4 regions of the Microcoleus sp. F4-D5 genome follow, and region 4 is predicted to be linked to each of the others. Evidence: riboswitches for the same ligand, from Rfam matches in the RefSeq annotation. Region 4 holds a riboswitch; each other region holds the start of a gene.
The links. A riboswitch is a leader RNA that binds a small molecule or an ion and turns the genes downstream of it on or off. The one in region 4 is predicted to bind cobalamin.
Positions count from the first base shown of each region.

Region 1: linked by a shared signal. The riboswitch ahead of QUA80_RS04605 (energy-coupling factor ABC transporter permease) and the one ahead of QUA80_RS07275 (DUF1636 domain-containing protein) in region 4 are both predicted to bind cobalamin.
Region 2: linked by a shared signal. The riboswitch ahead of cobG (precorrin-3B synthase) and the one ahead of QUA80_RS07275 (DUF1636 domain-containing protein) in region 4 are both predicted to bind cobalamin.
Region 3: linked by a shared signal. The riboswitch ahead of QUA80_RS04570 (hypothetical protein) and the one ahead of QUA80_RS07275 (DUF1636 domain-containing protein) in region 4 are both predicted to bind cobalamin.

Region 1 is NZ_JAUBSX010000006.1:40,503-44,697, forward strand. It holds gene QUA80_RS04590 (DUF2207 domain-containing protein) at 1-196, opposite strand, end outside; gene cbiQ (cobalt ECF transporter T component CbiQ) at 465-1,259, opposite strand; gene QUA80_RS04600 (energy-coupling factor ABC transporter substrate-binding protein) at 1,334-1,666, opposite strand; gene QUA80_RS04605 (energy-coupling factor ABC transporter permease) at 1,670-2,389, opposite strand; cobalamin riboswitch at 2,451-2,597, opposite strand; gene QUA80_RS04610 (Uma2 family endonuclease) at 2,772-3,554, shown strand; gene QUA80_RS04615 (FAD-dependent oxidoreductase) at 3,797-4,195, shown strand, end outside.
Region 2 is NZ_JAUBSX010000079.1:28,999-33,193, reverse strand. It holds gene QUA80_RS27095 (precorrin-8X methylmutase) at 1-486, opposite strand, end outside; gene cobG (precorrin-3B synthase) at 635-2,170, opposite strand; adenosylcobalamin-variant (AdoCbl-variant) riboswitch at 2,213-2,292, opposite strand; gene QUA80_RS27085 (hypothetical protein) at 2,505-2,909, shown strand; gene QUA80_RS27080 (GNAT family N-acetyltransferase) at 3,077-3,574, shown strand; gene cbiE (precorrin-6y C5,15-methyltransferase (decarboxylating) subunit CbiE) at 3,595-4,195, shown strand, end outside.
Region 3 is NZ_JAUBSX010000006.1:32,707-36,901, forward strand. It holds gene QUA80_RS04555 (dihydrofolate reductase family protein) at 1-199, shown strand, start outside; gene QUA80_RS04560 (ABC transporter ATP-binding protein) at 203-1,051, opposite strand; gene QUA80_RS04565 (methyltransferase domain-containing protein) at 1,259-2,125, opposite strand; gene QUA80_RS04570 (hypothetical protein) at 2,145-2,585, opposite strand; cobalamin riboswitch at 2,748-2,892, opposite strand; gene QUA80_RS04575 (Uma2 family endonuclease) at 2,931-3,509, opposite strand; gene QUA80_RS04580 (ABC transporter substrate-binding protein) at 3,717-4,195, opposite strand, start outside.
Region 4 is NZ_JAUBSX010000010.1:53,943-58,137, forward strand. It holds gene QUA80_RS07265 (GTP-binding protein) at 1-734, opposite strand, end outside; gene cobW (cobalamin biosynthesis protein CobW) at 916-1,950, opposite strand; gene QUA80_RS07275 (DUF1636 domain-containing protein) at 2,214-2,624, opposite strand; cobalamin riboswitch at 2,647-2,793, opposite strand; gene QUA80_RS07280 (serine/threonine-protein kinase) at 3,125-4,195, shown strand, end outside.

The sequences.
Region 1 (4,195 bases), on a different contig from region 4:
TGTAGTCGGCTGTGAACACATATTTTTGGGTTTCGGTAACTAACATATCTCCGTTCGTCTGAACGTCGATTGTGACGTTGATGTTATCCCAGTAAAACGGTAGTTGTTGGGCTGCTGCATGAGTGACTGTGACCATAAATACGGTCAAGGAGGTCATTAAGAAATAAAGTATTTTTTTGAAGTGCCGTTTGTTCATAATGTAATTTCCCTACATAACAGCTATTGATGACAATTATTCAATAGGTTTATTGTAAGGTCAATTCATAAAAATCATTACTTTAGTTCATAAAAGTCATATTGATAAAATGAAGATTGGGATGGTTTGCTTCTAGCTTGGAAGGGCTAGAAGCCCATCTCACAATTCATTTAGAATTGCTAAGGTGGTGCACCTCTAATTTTGACAGTCCTGTTTCTTGAAACCATGAGTGGGGTGGGCTTCTAGCCCGCCCCAAAGTTTAATTAGATTAAAATACAACACCTAACAAAGTTAAAACTGTACACCCAAACACGGCTTCCAAGGTATATCTTCGCGAAGGTTTGTAAGGGTAAGAATTCCAAACGCGCAGTTCTCCATTAAAGCCGCGCGACGCTAAACTCAGCGAGACTTGACGGTAGTTTTCCAAAGTTCGCTGAAGCAATTGCCCGATTAAAATACCTAAACTGTGCATTCCCAGCTTCCAAGTGCGGTAGCCGCAGCGCGAGTTTTGAGCAATCCAAAGTTCATCGGCGATCGCCAATAAGCTAAAAATAAACCGATACATTAGTAATAGCAGTTCTGTGACTAACTCTGGACAGCGTAATTGTCTGAGAATTTGCAAGATTTCGGTAAATGGCACCGTCAAGAGGATGAAATACATACAGCTTGTCGATGCGAAGGCGCGGGCAAACAGCAAGCTCACTTGGTATATCCCAGAGCGGCTCACATAGAGATAAAAAGTGCCGGTGCTAATGCCCCAACCTTGCCAAATATCCCACCCAATTGCCGGGATACGATCGCCCGCAACCGCACCCATCGCCAAAGCAGGCAAACTTGTCAGCAAAAACATCAATGGTAGCGACAGCAACCGCAAATACAGTTTCCCCGGAATACCCGCATAGACGACGATCCAGACGGCCAACCAAAGGGCGATCGACAATTGGACGATCGCCCCAGAAACTAGAGACAGAATTAAAAGGGCGATCGCAAAGGATAACTTGTGAGATGGCGGCAACCCCCGCAAGCGATTTGTATAAGCCAGACTATCAATCTGATGGTTCATTCCAAAGTCTTTCAGTCCGCGCAGGCGGACTTTGTATGTGTAGAAGCGAATTCTATTCGCCGTTTATTCGCCATTTATTCCGACGGCGATTCATCATCAGATTTATGAGATTCCGTGCGCCCCTTGTACAGCCCGATCGCGTAGCCAATTACGCCAGCCCCTAGCGCCGCTTGAGTCGCAAACAGCAAACTTTCAATTTCTCCGCTAGCAGGCTCAAAAAAGTGGTTAAACCAAGGTTGATAGTCCGGTTGAATTTCCGCAATCGCTTTCTCAGCTTCCCCATCCGCTCCGCCGTATTCACCCCGGACAAAAACTAGGGGAATAACGGCAAGCGCGATGACAGCAATTACCAACATCCAATTTTGTTGTGAAGTAGCTTGCTGATTTCTTGTGTTTTTTTGACTCACGGCTTATGACTCCTGTCTCAATAATTTCAAAGTTTCCAACTCCTGCTTCCCGTAAGAATGCAGCCAATTCCAGACTAATACAGTCAGCAATCCCTCACTGATTGCTAGGGGTACTTGAGTGATAGCAAAGATGCCAACAAACTTGAGAAACGAAGCCATAAAACCGCCGCTTGCTGCCGGAAAAGCTAACGCTAATTGAATCGAAGTCACCACATAAGTCAGTAAATCTGCCAAAGCCGCCGCACAAAAAATTGCCGCCCGCTGGTTGCCAGTTCGCAACAGCAATTGATAGATAAAATACGCGGCAAACGGGCCGACAATCGCCATCGAAAACATATTCGCTCCCAGCGTTGTCAAGCCACCGTGCGCTAACAGTAACGTTTGAAACAACAGGACTAAAGCCCCCAGTACCGCCATCACCGAAGGGCCGAACAAAATTGCACCCAAACCCGTACCCGTCGGGTGAGAACAACTGCCCGTTACCGAGGGAATTTTTAAAGCAGAAAGCACAAAAGTAAACGCACCCGCCAAAGCAAGCAATAGTTTAAGTTCCGGGTGTTCTTTTGTAATGCGAGCAATCGATCGCAAACCTACTGCAAAAAAAGGCAACGCCACCATCCACCAAAACGCAGCCCACTGCACCGGCAAAAAACCTTCCGAAATGTGCATAGCTGCGGCGGGCGTTGCCGATCCCAGGACAATATAACAACTCAAGCCAGCCATCAATCCCAAGCTGACCAATTTCCGATTTCTGGCCTTCACGCTGAACCTCGCAGATGAGACTATGTAAATTAACACATCGGCGGGCATCCTGACTCAGAAAGCGACATGACTCTCATTACAGTTGCGGGACAGCGCCGGACTTGCACCGAACTTTCCCCGTTTCCTCTAACGGCTGCTCCCCATTAGAACCGACTGGTTAGACATAGTTTAGTCGATCGCGTAAGTCTCAGCAAATATTTTACAAAAATTCATTCAGATTAACTCTGTCAAAATTACCTATCATATTTTCTTCTTTTCCTTCGCGTCTTCGCGATTCGTTCAATCAATACTATCGCCAAACAAATCAACGGTATAATATTAATGAGTTTTGAGGAAAGCCGCAATGTTACAGTACAACTTGCCCAGGCACTGGCCCTCAGCCGATGAACTACCAGACTCTGATGAAACGCCTGTGGATAACGAACTGCAAGAACTAATACCGGGGTTGTTAAAAGCAATATTGCTGATACTTTGGGCAGAACGCATGGACTGGTTTTTTGGCATAGATATGGGTATCTATTATCACCCCGATCAACCTGCCATTGTGCCAGATGCTTTCTTGAGTTTAGGTGTAGAAAGGTTTTACGATGAAGAATTGCGTCCCAGTTACGTGCTGTGGGATGAAAATGTTTTGCCGACTTTTGTGCTGGAAGTAGTTTCCCCAACTTATCGCAAGGAATACAGCACAAAGTTGGAGGAATATCAAGCTTTAGGCGTACTTTATTACGTGATTTATTCTTCCCGCCGCCGCCGTAAACCCCGTTTGGAAGTACACAAGTTAGTCAATGGGAAGTACGAGTTGCAGCCAGGAAATCCAGTTTGGATGCCAGAAATTGGTTTGGGGATTGGTTGTGAAAGGGGAAGTTATTCTGGGGTGACAAGGGAGTGGTTGTATTGGTATGATGCCGGTGGAAAACGTTATCTGACTCCTGAAGAACAGGTGAAAGAATCAGCGCAGCGCGCCCAACAGGAATCGCAGCGCGCCCAACAGGAATCGCAGCGCGCCCAACAGGAAGCCCAGCGCGCCCAACAGGAATCGCAGCGCGCCGATCGATTGGCCCAACGTTCCGATCGACTAGCTCAGCGACTGCGGGAGTTGGGGATAGATCCTGATAATCTAAGCTGATGGCAATCAAGAGCACCAGACTGACGGACTCTAGACGCTGAGAAACCGAGTTTTTAAACCGAGATCGATCGTCCTCAACGAAAAATTTTCTGGAAAAAACCCGGTTGCCGCATCCAGGAATATGTGAATATTTATCGCAAAACTCAGGAAAAATGCAGCTAGATGTGGAAAAAACAGAGAGTTTGACGGAAAACATTGAGATGCAGCTCGAAAAAATGACAATCAGCAGAGGTTATTAAACAATGGTCATGGATCTGCGTTATTACGATGTCATCGGCTTTGGTGATGAAGTTCCAGGAGTTCTCGCTGTTATCTCGGCGGCCAGAGAATATCGTCGCCGCACAAAGCGTTATCCGCGAGTTCTGCTGATGTCTAAAGGAAGCTTGCAAGAAGGAATTGGCGGGCATTTGGTAAGAGGCGGCCTTGCTTATTTAGATAGAAGCCAGATTAGTGAAGAACTTCAAAAATCTTTAAATTTAGATATCTTTGGTTCACCGGCGGCAATCTATAAAGAGTTCCTGCAAAAATCCGGTGTCAGCGCAATTGCACTTGACCCCCGCAAAGCCAGTGCAGCGCTGAAAGAAATGCTGTTACAAGCTGGAGTCGATATCCTCAGCAAAGTAGAAATTCAATCAGTCAAT
Region 2 (4,195 bases), on a different contig from region 4:
TACCGGGAAACCCAGAATTAAAGCCGGTTTGGGTGCTCCGGCATCCAGCATTTCCAGCAGTCGGAACAAAGCTGTCGGGGCATTGCCTATGGCCACAACTGCACCCTGCAAGTTGTCCAGCCACAAATCCACAGCTGCAGCCGATCGAGTATTTCCCATTTGCCGCGCCAACTCCGGGATTTCGGAATGCCAGAGGGTGCAAATCACCTGATTGTCAGCGGGAAGGCGTTTGCGAGTGATGCCTTCGGCCACCATCCGGGCATCGCACAGGATAGGCGCACCTGCTGAGAGGGCTTGGCGTCCGCAGGTTGCGGCCCCGGGCGAAGCTGCTAAATCTGTAACTATATCGGTCATGCCGCAACTGTGAATTAGTCGCACGGCTACCGATTCTAAATCGGGCGGCAAGGTTGACAAATCTGTTTCGGATCGAATTGTGGCAAAGGATTTGATGTAGATTTCTGTTCCGTCTCGAATGTAGTCAATCATTGTTTAAAACTGTTATGGGAATTTTGTTGGATTTGTGAAATAGATTTTTTGAATAAACCGCGAAGATGGAAAGGGCGCGAATGAAGAATTATCAAGAGATATAGAAAGACAAATGATTAAAATTTGTCAGTTTCAATGGAATCTTTTTTCAGTTTAAATTCCCATTTTCGGTGTTCAATAACTCCTGTAATTGGTCGATCGCCAGCCGATCGACAAACTCACCAAATGACTCCAAAGGCTCTCGAAACCGCTGATATACCTTCAACAAAAGCTCGATCGCACCGGGCATCTCGACCGCACTCACCCTCTGGAAAATTTGCCGCCCGAAGGGTAAATCTTTTCTACCCGCATAAATGTTGTAACCTTCGATTATCTCGTCTCCTCGCTCAATCTGAATTCCCAGCAGCGTGATATCAATTGGCCGGTGCTGGGCGCAAGACTTTTGGCAACCGCTGAAATGAATGTTGATCGGCAGGTCGATCGTCAATTTTTGCGCTAAATCCCTCGCCATTGCTAAGGCGTGAGTTTGAGTATCTGTCGCCGCCGACGCACAGCCGCTGCTGCCGGCACAAGCCACCAAGCACGAATCTAGGCGAGTTGGGGATGAGTGCAATCCCAAATCGGCAACTTGCTCTTTTACCTCAAAAAGCTGGGAGTTGGGGATATCAGAAATCAACAGATTTTGCCACGGCGTAAGTCTCAGGGTACCGCTGGCTAGATTTTGGGCTAAATTTGCCAAATTCCGCAGTTGTTTTGATTCTAGCTTACCTAGGGGCAGTGCAATTCCCATGTAGGAGAAACCGGACTGTTGCTGAGGGTAAATGCCGAGATGTTGGTGATGGGGGAGGGATTTTTCAGATGAGGCGATCGATCGGGCGGGCAAGATGCCCACCCCACAAGCAAATTCACTCTTGGTGGAACAGGCATCTTGCCTGTTTTTGGGAAACTTGCAAGATGTGAATTGCAATAAAAATGGTAAATTATGCTGTACCTTTTCTAGATAAGTTTCAGCGCCCCAATCTGCCAGCAGGTGACGCAAACGCGGTTTTTTACCATCAATTCGAGGCTTATTTTTTGTGTATTCAAGATAGGCGCTAGCGAGGGCGGCTAATACTGAAATACATTGCGATTCTTGGATTAAAATTCGTGTGTCGCTGTTTAAATGCAGCCGAAAAACGATTTCTGATTGGGTTGAACGCCCTTCAGCAGCTAATACAATATCGTTGCGTAAATCGCGGATCGAAACTGCTTCCCCGCCGTCAAAGCCAATACTGAACTTAGGCGAAAGTTCCGACAATTCGGGATGCGTTTGCAGGTAATCATCCCAAGCTTTCACTAGCGGGCGAGTATCGAGTAACTGCTGGCGATCGATCCCTGCTGTCGGACTTGCCATAATATTGCGAATCGGGTCAACTTCAACGCGGCGAGATGCCAATCCCAATTCCAGCAAATCTTGCCAAACTTCATCAGAAACTGGCGAATTCAAGTCTCGGATTTGCAAATTCGCCCGATTCGTTACTTGCAAACAACCGGTACTGTATCGATCGACCAAATCGGCGATCGTCCGACACTGCTGCGCGTTTAAAATTCCCCCCGGAATCCGCATTCTCGATAATATTCCGTCTCGGGCGCGGGAACCGTAAAATAAACCCGGACAAGTCGGCAATTCACTCAAAGCTAACAAAGAAACTCCTCCCCGTGCGACGCAGGGAATCTAAAGTAAACTCCTGAAATCGGCATTCTGACTTTGACAGTTGCGGCACAGCGCCGGAATTGCACCGGACTTTCCCGCTTTCAGGTTTAAGAAATCTATCACAAGTCGATCGGCATCAGCCAGATCGATCGAGTTTCTTAACAAATCTCCGGGCGAGCTCGCCTTTTAGGGAGGAAATTCGTTTGATTGTCTTGCTGATTCCTGAATAATTTTTTATAATATATAATCTAAGTCAAAATCACTCTAAGAGTGCGCGACTTCTAACTTCGGCTGTAAAACCTGCGATCGCGTTATTTATTTATTTATGACAATTGAAGAATTGCAAATCAAACTCGCAGAGATCAATCACCTTGTTGAGACATTCCAAACATCAGTAGCTTTGGAAAAATACTACTCGGATGACACTGTGATGATTGAAGGAGATGGTACAATTACTAGCGGCAAAGAAAACTGCCGCCAAGGAAGAGAAATCTTTTTTCAAGAAATGTTAGTTGAGTTTCGAGAATCAAAATTAATTAGTCAAGACATCGCTGTTTCAGCCGACAAAAATTATGATTTTGTAGTAATTTCCAATTGGTACAATGATTACACCGTTAAAGTTGAAGGTCAAATCATTGATTCCAAAAGCAACCAAATCTCGATCGGCTATTGGAAAGATGGTTTGGTAGTCAAGGAAAGTTACAACTATCCAGTGATTACGGTGGTTTAGCACTGTTTGTTAATTAGACTTACGCAAAACCTGCATAAACCGGGTTTTTTGCCTTATCTGTGCGCGATAACCAAGTATTGTCGAAAAACCAGGTTTATGACCGGCCGTGCGTCCCGGACTAATATTGATAGGTGCGATCGTTATTGAACCTGAGAAAAATAATCCGCATGATACTTGAAACTCAGAGATTGGTTTTGAAACCGATTGTGGAGAGCGACCTCAACACGCTTCATAGAATTTTTATCGATGCCTATGTGAGGAGATATCTGTGCGACGGCGAAATCTGGTCGCTACAAAAGGTTGAAGAAATGCTTGCCGAAAACAAAAAGCTGTTTGAAGAAAATAAATTCGGTTTGTGGTTTATCGAGACCAACACCGAGCAAGAAGTGATTGGATTTGTGGGTTTGTGGTATTTTTTTGAAGAAGAACAGCCCCAGTTACTTTACGCATTGCTGCCAACAGCAACTAAAAAAGGCTACGCTACTGAAGCTGCAACCAAAATAATAGAGTATTGTTTTGATGAACTTGGCTTTGAGTATGTTGTCGCAAGCTGCGATCGCCCAAACATTGAGTCGCTTAAAGTCGCAGAAAGACTCGGAATGAGGCAAGTAGAAGAAAGAATTATGAATGGAAATCCGATATTATTCTTGAGAATCGATAAGTAGTAATTAGCAGTAAGGATTCAATGCACAAATGGCTTTCGGTGGTGGGGATTGGCGAAGACGGACTTTCGGGATTAAGTGCGATCGCCCGTTCTCTACTCTCTCGATCTCAAGTCGTTGTCGGCGGTGCCCGTCACCTAGCAATGCTACCAACCGACGACACCCGCGAACAATTGGTTTGGGCTTCGCCTTTGCAGACAACAGTCGATGAAATCATCCGCCGCCGGGGACAATTTGTGTGCGTCCTAGCCAGCGGCGATCCGATGTGTCACGGCATCGGCGTCACGCTGTCGCGCAAAATTCCTATTTCCGAAATGACTGTGATTCCCGCAGCATCGGCTTTTAGTCTTGCTTGCGCCCGTTTGGGTTGGCCGCTGGCCCAAGTTGAGACTTTCAGTTTGACAAATCGCCCGATCGCGTCGATCGCCCTTGCTTTGTCCTCCGGCGCGCGCTTGCTGGTGTTGAGCGCTGACAGACATACGCCAGCAAAAGTTGCCCAATTGTTGACACAGCGGGGGTTTGGCAGCAGTTTGATGACCGTGTTCGAGCGGATGGGAGGCGACTCGGAACGCCGGATCGAGGGGGTAGCAGCAGCCTGGAATGCAGCGGATTTGGCGGATTTGA
Region 3 (4,195 bases), on a different contig from region 4:
TGGTCAATTCTACGATCGCGGGTTGCTTGATGAGGTAATTGTGTCAATTGCATCGGTGACACTTGGTAGCGGAGCACCTTTGCTACCGCGCACGATCGCAACACCCCCGCTAAGACTTTTATCCGCGAAGGTTTATGGAGATGCCTTCGCAGAGTTGCACTATGAAGTTCCTGTCCGGCCAGATCGCACAACTGCTTAATCTTTAAAGCAGCCGCCGCGCTTGTAAAATCTCTTGTTGCAACAGCTCAAAAGTGTGAATTTTTGAGTTATCATCTCTCTCAACGATCGCCCTTATTTGCTCCATCAGCTCGATCGCCAGCGGTACCCCAAGCTGCAATTGTTCCAAGACATCCCGCTGAGCAAAAACGGTTTCCGGTGTTCCTTCTAAAATCAATTTTCCTCGATCCATTACAAACACCCAATCAGCCCAGCGGTAGATGAAATCGAGGTCGTGACTTGCTAACAGAATGGTGGTTCCGGCGCTGTGAATTTGTTGGAGTAAACCGATAAGTTGTCGGGTGTGACGCGGATCGAGATAGGCGGTAGGTTCATCTAGCAGCAGCAGTTTGGGCTTGAGAACCATGATATCGGCGATCGACACCCGCTTTTTCTGCCCTAAACTGAGATTGTGAATTGGTTCGCGGGCGAGTTCGCTTAGATCGAATTGGTCGATCGCCTGCTGTACCTGTTGAGCAATTTCGGATTCTTTTAAGCCTAAATTGTACAATCCGTAGGAGATATCTTCTTCTACCGTCGAAGCTACTAATTGATGTTCGGGGTTTTGAAAGACGAGTCCGATTTGTTGGCGCAGTTTCGTCAAAGATTTGCGATCGTAGCGCAAGGGTTCACCGTGCCAGCTAATAATTCCCTGTTGCGGTTGATACAAGCCATTTGCTAACAAAAAAAAGGTGGTTTTGCCGCAGCCGTTTTGACCGATTAGCCCGCAGCGTTTCCCAGCGGGTACTTTGAGATTTAAACCCTGAATAGCCACTCGCGAACCGCAGGGATAGGAGTAGGAAATGCCAGCGAATTCGAGAATCCATTCAGACATATTTGTTATTTGTTATTTGTTATTTTTTATTTAGCCTTGTTCCCAGGCTCTGCCTGGGAATAAATACCCGGAGGCTATGCCTCCAATTACCGATTACCGATTACCGATTTCTATTGTATAGAAATCCTTGCAGGAGTCGTAAACTTTTACCCCACCCCAACCCTCCCCTTATCAAGGGGAGGGAGTAAGAAATTCACACAATTTGTATCAGCCTCGATCGGATTTTGACAACTGCCAAAGTTGCATTTCATAACAGAGATGTTGCTCAAAAAGTTGACTTGCATCCAATCCTTCAACCACCAGCTTCTTGAACCAGCGACGAAATATCCAGCGCAGGAATTTGTGGACGGGGGGAACTGCGATCGCAATTAAATCCGCAACATAAATCATTGTGTTCAGTCCATACCTGCGGAAAGTATCTACATACAGGTCAATCGTCGGTAAAATATGAGCCGAAATATCCTCAGTTTTTACTACATTGAACCCCGCTTGCATCAATGCAATCTGAAGCTCTTTCACCACGTGACAGTTAGAAAACATTCCCTCTGTATAGTTAACATCAGAGCGCATCATATCGGCAAGCAGTACATAACCACCAGGATTGAGGACAGTGGCAGCACCCTTAGCAATATCAACAGCCGACATATACTGGCTACTTTCGCTAAAGAGAATAAGATCGTAGAAATGGGTTGCTTTGAAGTCTTCAAACCTCGTGAGGTGGAAGATTGCCCGATCGTCCGTACACTTGAGAAAGCGCTGTTGTTGGAACGGATCGGGTGCGAGTCCCTCCACTCGAAAACCTCGATCGAGCAAATAAGCCGCATTTCCCCCTATCCCGCATCCTACATCCAGCACGGTTTTGATGTCTTTGGGGATCAAATCCAAGAGTTTATCTGTGTAAGCTTGCTGAGCGATGCGCAGCCGCGCGATCGTGAGTTCCTCAGCAGGCACAGGTAGGGTTTTCCAATAACCGTAGTGAAGGTAGGGCGAATCTGTCAGGCCCAAATAGTAATTAAGCGCTGCATTTTGGTAGCGAGTTACTTTGGAAATTTCGATTGATTTTGGCTGCGACATTGGGAAAATTTAGTAAGTTTTAGGATTGCGGGCAGAGTTGAAATTCTTCCCAGCGCTTGCATACCTGTTCATAGCACTCAACAGGAGAAATTGCCAACTTTTGCAACAAATTAATATCAATCTGAGCGTTGGCGATCGACAAAAATATAATTGCTTCCTTTGGCTCGTAGCCAGCAATGATTTGGAGCAGATTTAAAACAGTGTTTTCCTCTATTTCTAGTTGTTGCAAATAAACGGTTGCTTCCAAGTCGGAAATAAATTCCAGATCGTACTTTATAGTATCTACGCTCCAATTCACAGAGGGGTTAATGGGAGTATTGATTTGGCAAGCAACCAAGCCTCGCCCTCGATGCAAAAAACCATTCCAAGCAGTATATCCGATCGACAAAATATTCTGATGAATAAACAAGTTTTGCCAGTACCCAAAACTACCCTGCCAAACACTATCTTCCACTCGCATTTCTTTTCATTTCCATTAAAATACAATATGCTTTAGAACGCCCATCAAATTACATCAGCGTTCATCTGCGTTTATCGGCAGATATCTGCGGTTAAAAAATCCCAATCCAATAATAAAAAAAATAATAAACTCACCATCATCCATACCTCGCAGATGAAAAACATGATTGCAAACAAATCGGCGGGCATTCTGACTCAGAGAAGCAAGAATCTCCTTACAGTTGCGGGACAGCGCCGGATTCGCACCGAACTTTCCCCCTTACGTCTGATGGCTGTTCTCCATCAGAGCCGATCGATATACGGGAATATTACCACTATTTGGAACATTTGACAAAAAACCGTCCGCCTATTCACCAAACTCAATATTTTCATACAAATTGGCCAGCGAAATTTCCACAGCAACAGATGTTAAACTCAACCGATCGCCCATACAGCTATATTCCGAAAAAATCCACTTATTCGCATCTGTTTTAGAATATTGCTCCACCCGCAGCCGATATTGAGCGATAAATAAATACTCTTGAAAACTAGGAATACTGCGATAAGCAGCAAACTTTTCATCGCGGTCATAAGCTTTAGTACCTTTAGATAGCACCTCAGCAATAAACACGGGATTAGTAATTGTATCCGTCCGTCCAGATTGCAGCTCGATCGGGCGCGCTACCACCATCGCATCCGGGTAAGTATAATTATTAAGCTGGGAAATCCACAGCCGCTGATCCGAACCAAAAGTCCGATACGGTTTCCCTTTTAACGCCAGCTTCAGCGCAACAACTAAATTAGTGGTAATTTCATTGTGATTCGGTGTACCGCCAGCCATCAGAACAATGTCCCCATTGATAAATTCATGCCGATCCAGAGAATTGATTTCCAATTCTAGATATTCCTCAGCCGTGTAGGTTTTGGTTTCAACTGGCGCGATCATATATAACGCTCTCTTTTAATCTACTTATTTTAGTTTATCTTTAAAATTTTCCTAATTCAAGACAAAAGTAGATTTCAATCATGCGAATAAACAGGCAAGATGCCTGTGAAGCGAAGAGGGAATTTTCTGGTGGGGCGGGCAGGATGGTCCCCCCTGAAAGGCTGATTGAGAATGTGCAAGATGTGAGGGCGATCGCACTTAACAAGCTTACCGCAGCGGGACAAAGTTATAGCCAGTGCTTCCTCCTTGTTTAACTTGCACTAAAATCGGCTTATTAGCCCGATCGCCCGTGGGCAAAAACTTCACATCCTCGCTCGATCCTGCTGCCGAGAAATTCGGATTTCTGAGTGCTTGTTGCAACCCGAACCGCGTATTGCTTTGACGCAAGCCGGCGATGACAGCTTGAGTCGCGTCAAAACTCGTTGCTGTTCGCCAATTTACTACTCCTCCCCAGCGCTGACTGGCATTTTTAGGAAATGGATTGTTGGGATTAGTTTCAGGATGCCAGGGAACGGGCAAAACAAGCCCGTCAACGTCCTTTTGCCCGTCTTTTAGCGTTTGAAAGGTGTAAAGAGTTGAACTGCTGTAAAGCGCTAATTTGCCTTGATTTGCACGGGCTAGATCGATCGCGCGATCGATGCGATCTACGTGGGATGCTAGCATCAATCCTTGTGCACCTTGGCTAA
Region 4 (4,195 bases):
CTAAATTTGTTGCCGTCAATAGCACCGGATTCTACTATTGCTACCGAAGTAACAGTTTCGTCGTGTTCGTGATCGTGCTCGCCCAAAAAGTCGGGCTCGATTTCTAATGCCCGGTTCAAATCAAATGCTTTGACGCCCAACAAAGCATCCATTTGTAATTCAGCGTTGCGGGTGCGGTGAATTTTTGCCATTGCATTCATGGCGCGAATTCGCTTTTCTAATTCTGCCAATTCTTCCTCAGTCACTAAATCAGTTTTGTTGAGCAAAACTACATCGGCAAATGCAATTTGTTCTTGAGCTTCGTCTGCGTCCCAGTGCTGCCAGATGTGCTTGGCATCGACTACGGTGACAACTGCGTCTAGCAGCAATTTTTCCCGCATATCTTCGTCTACAAAAAAGGTTTGAATTACGGGTGCGGGGTCGGCTAAACCTGTTGTTTCGATGACTATGTGGTCGAATTTGTCTCGCCGCTTCATCAAGTTGCCGATAATCCGAATTAAATCGCCTCGGACTGTACAGCAAATGCAGCCGTTGTTCATCTCGAAAATTTCTTCGTCGGCATCAATTATCAGTTGGTTGTCGATGCCTACTTCGCCGAATTCGTTGACGATGACTGCAACTTTTTTGCCGTGTTCCTGTGTTAAAATGCGGTTCAGTAGCGTAGTTTTGCCTGCGCCGAGATAACCCGTGAGAACGGTAACAGGAACTGATTCGATCGCCCCAGCAGTCACCATACTTGACCTCGATTATTGTACAATGATAACCATTATCGCTATTTTATACCAAACTTGCTGGCAGCGGTCACAATATTAAATAATGTTAATAAATTGTTCGTGAGAGCTTGGAGGAGCGAGTTTGCCAATAATATTTGCTGCAATTCAAAATATCCATCAACCCGCCCCTCTCAGATGACAATTAGTTGTTAATTATAGCTGCAATTCGATCGCGTTCTAGCTCTCGACCGATCAGCACTAATTTGGTTTGGCGGAGTTCAGAAGGTTGCCAAGGACGATCGTAAAAATATTCTATGCGCGAGCCCACACCTTGCAACACCATCCTCATCGGTTTCTTGGGAACCGCCACAAACCCTTTAATCCGATAAATTTCCTCCTGCTGCATCAAGGATTGCAGTTTTTTGACCAAAGCTTCAGGTTCAAATTCGCGATCGGCAATAAAGTAAGTCGAGTTAATATCATCATCGTGTTCGTGTTCCTCCTCAGTATCGTGGTGACTCGGGCGAGACTCCAAATCATCCTCAACCGCCGCATTAAATCCCATGAGCACATCAGGGTTAATTTCGCCACCTTTGCAAGGCACAATTTTTACACTCGGACGCAACTCTTGCTGCAACCAGCTTTGGACTTTCTGGTGAGTTTCTGCATCTACGCGATCGACCTTCGTTAAAAGTACCATATCGGCACAGGCTAACTGGTCTTCAAACAATTCCTCGATCGGAGTTTCGTGATCTAAACTAGAATCAGCCTGCTGCTGTGCCATCAAAGCATCGATATCACCGACAAAAGAACCGCTAGCAATAGCTTCGCAATCGACAACAGCAACCACACCGTCTACAGTAGCACCCGTGCGAATTTCCGGCCAGCGAAAAGCTTGAATCAAAGGTTTAGGAAGTGCGAGGCCAGAAGTCTCAATTAAGATACAATCAATTTGTTCTCTGCGCTTCAACAATTCCTGCATAGTCGGCAAGAATTCCTCTTGAACAGTGCAGCAAAGACAACCATTTGTTAGTTCAACAATCTTGCTGTTAACATTTTCTTCTTCGTCGCAAACTTGGCAATCGCGCAGCAATTCTCCGTCAATTCCGATTTCGCCAAATTCGTTAACCAGAACAGCAATGCGGCGACCTTGATTATTTTGCAATAAGTGGCGAATTAAGGTAGTTTTGCCGCTACCGAGAAAACCAGTGATGACAGTAACAGGAATTTTGTGCATTGATAATTTAGTTGTTGTAGTGTGATTGAATATCTTTCAATTTTGGGTCAGTCAATTGCTGACAGGAAACTCGTTAAACCGACAGTCCGGCAGGGGTTTAAACCCCTGCCTCAAAGCGAAAGTCCTCTCAAGAGGACTAATGAGTTTAAAATTTTTATTCTCAGTCCTCTTTAGAGGACTTTCGCTATTAGCCAGGGACTTAAGTCCCTGGCAGATTGGTGGCTTTAGTTATCCCCGATGGGCAAAGCCTGGAAGGAAAGAGCTTAACTTCCCAGCGGCGGAATCTTTGCTAAAACACCTTTTTTCAGAGCTTGAGGACGCTCAGACCAAGGCAACAAACCGTCTGGTTTAGCATAGTATTGACCCGCGCATTCGAGTACAGCCTCGACGCTTTCCGACTCATTTGCTGGTAAATCGCCAAACAGATAAGTGTACTTTCCAACAGCAGCAAAAGACACCGCACAAGAGTGACTGCAAGCACTCATGCACTCAACCTCTTGAATCTCAAATTTATCCGAAAACTCCCAATCTTTAGCGAGTTGCGACAAATTTTCCATGAATTGTTGACCGCCGCTTTTGCCTTCTCGCTTGCCGTTTTTCCAAACACTAGCGCAAGCAGTGCAAACAAATAGACTGTGCTTGGTGCGTACAGCCGTGTTAATTCCATCCATCATCCGTACCTCGCAGATGCGTTCAAAAGTGAGTTAGATATCGGCGGGCATTCTGACTTTAGAAACCACAAGGGTTTCATTACAGTTGCGGGACAGCGCCGGACTTGCACCGAACTTTCCCCGTTTCCTCTAACGGCTGCTCCCCGCTAGAACCGATCGCGAAATCACATCATACCGCACTTGCCGCCTTTTTGGAAAAAAGTTATGTTGGTAATGTCGATTCATCAAAAAAAAATAACTCTTTGTGGAACAGGCATCTTGCCTGTTGCTGACAGGATAGAAACCCATCCCAAAAAACATAACTCTTTGTGGAACAGGCATCTTGCCTGTTCCTGACAGGATATAACCCCACAAAAAAAATAACTCTTTGTGGAACAGGCATCTTGCCTGTTGCTGACAGGATAGAAACCCATCCCAAAAAACATAACTTTTTGTGGAACAGGCAAGATGCCTGTTAATGACGGGCTAGAATCCCCTCCCACAATAAAATTACTACAAACTATATGAACGCATTCTCCGATTTTTCCACTCAGGGCTATCAGATTGAAAAAGAACTCGGACACAACAGTCTCGGCGGCCGAGTTACATACTTAGCGAAAAATACAAATACTCAAAAATTAGTTGTAATTAAGCAATTTCAATTTGCCCAATTAGGTGCTAGCTGGGCAGAATACGAAGCTTACGAACAAGAAATTAAAGTTTTGCAAAAACTGGATTTCCCGGGCATTCCCCGCTATCTCGATTCTTTTCAAACTGACAGCGGTTTCTGCATGGTGCAGGAATACAAAAATGCCGAATCTGCTGTCGCGCGGACTTTTTCGCCGCCGGATATCAAGCAAATTGCGATCGCCACTTTAGAAATTTTAGTTGACCTGCAAGCTCAGAAACCGCCGATAATTCACCGCGACATCAAGCCAGAAAACTTGTTAATAGATGACGAACTCAATGTTTATTTAGTAGACTTCGGTTTTGCGCGGCTAGGAGGTGGAAATATCGCGGCTAGCAGCGTCGTCAAAGGCACGATGGGATTCATGCCGCCGGAACAAATGTTTAACCGAGAATTAACCAAAGCCTCGGATCTTTACGGCTTGGGGATAACGCTGATTTGCTTGTTAACTGGTACGAAATCTGCGGATGTCGGCAACTTGATCGATGCTAATTATAGCATTCATTATCGGCATTTAGTACCGCCGTTGCAGCAGGGTTGGATGAACTGGCTGGAAAGGATGGTAGCACCGAGACTGCAAGACCGATACAAGTCAGCGGCTGATGCTTTAGCCGTTCTGCAATCTCTCGATGTTACCCGCTTGCCGAAAGTCAGAAGTAATCGCGATCGCCTGGAATTAACCGCTACAGAATTGGGAGAAACAATAAAAGAAATAATCGAAATTAGCAACCCAATTCCAGATACAATGCTTGCGGGCAGATGGGAAGTTGCCGCCCATCCGAACGACCCGCCACACACACCTTACGACCACCATTGGATCTCGTTTGAGCCGCAGAAATTTGATAGCAATAATGTTGCTTGCCAAATCCTAGTTGATACCAAACAATTGCTGGCAAGTCAAGCTTAT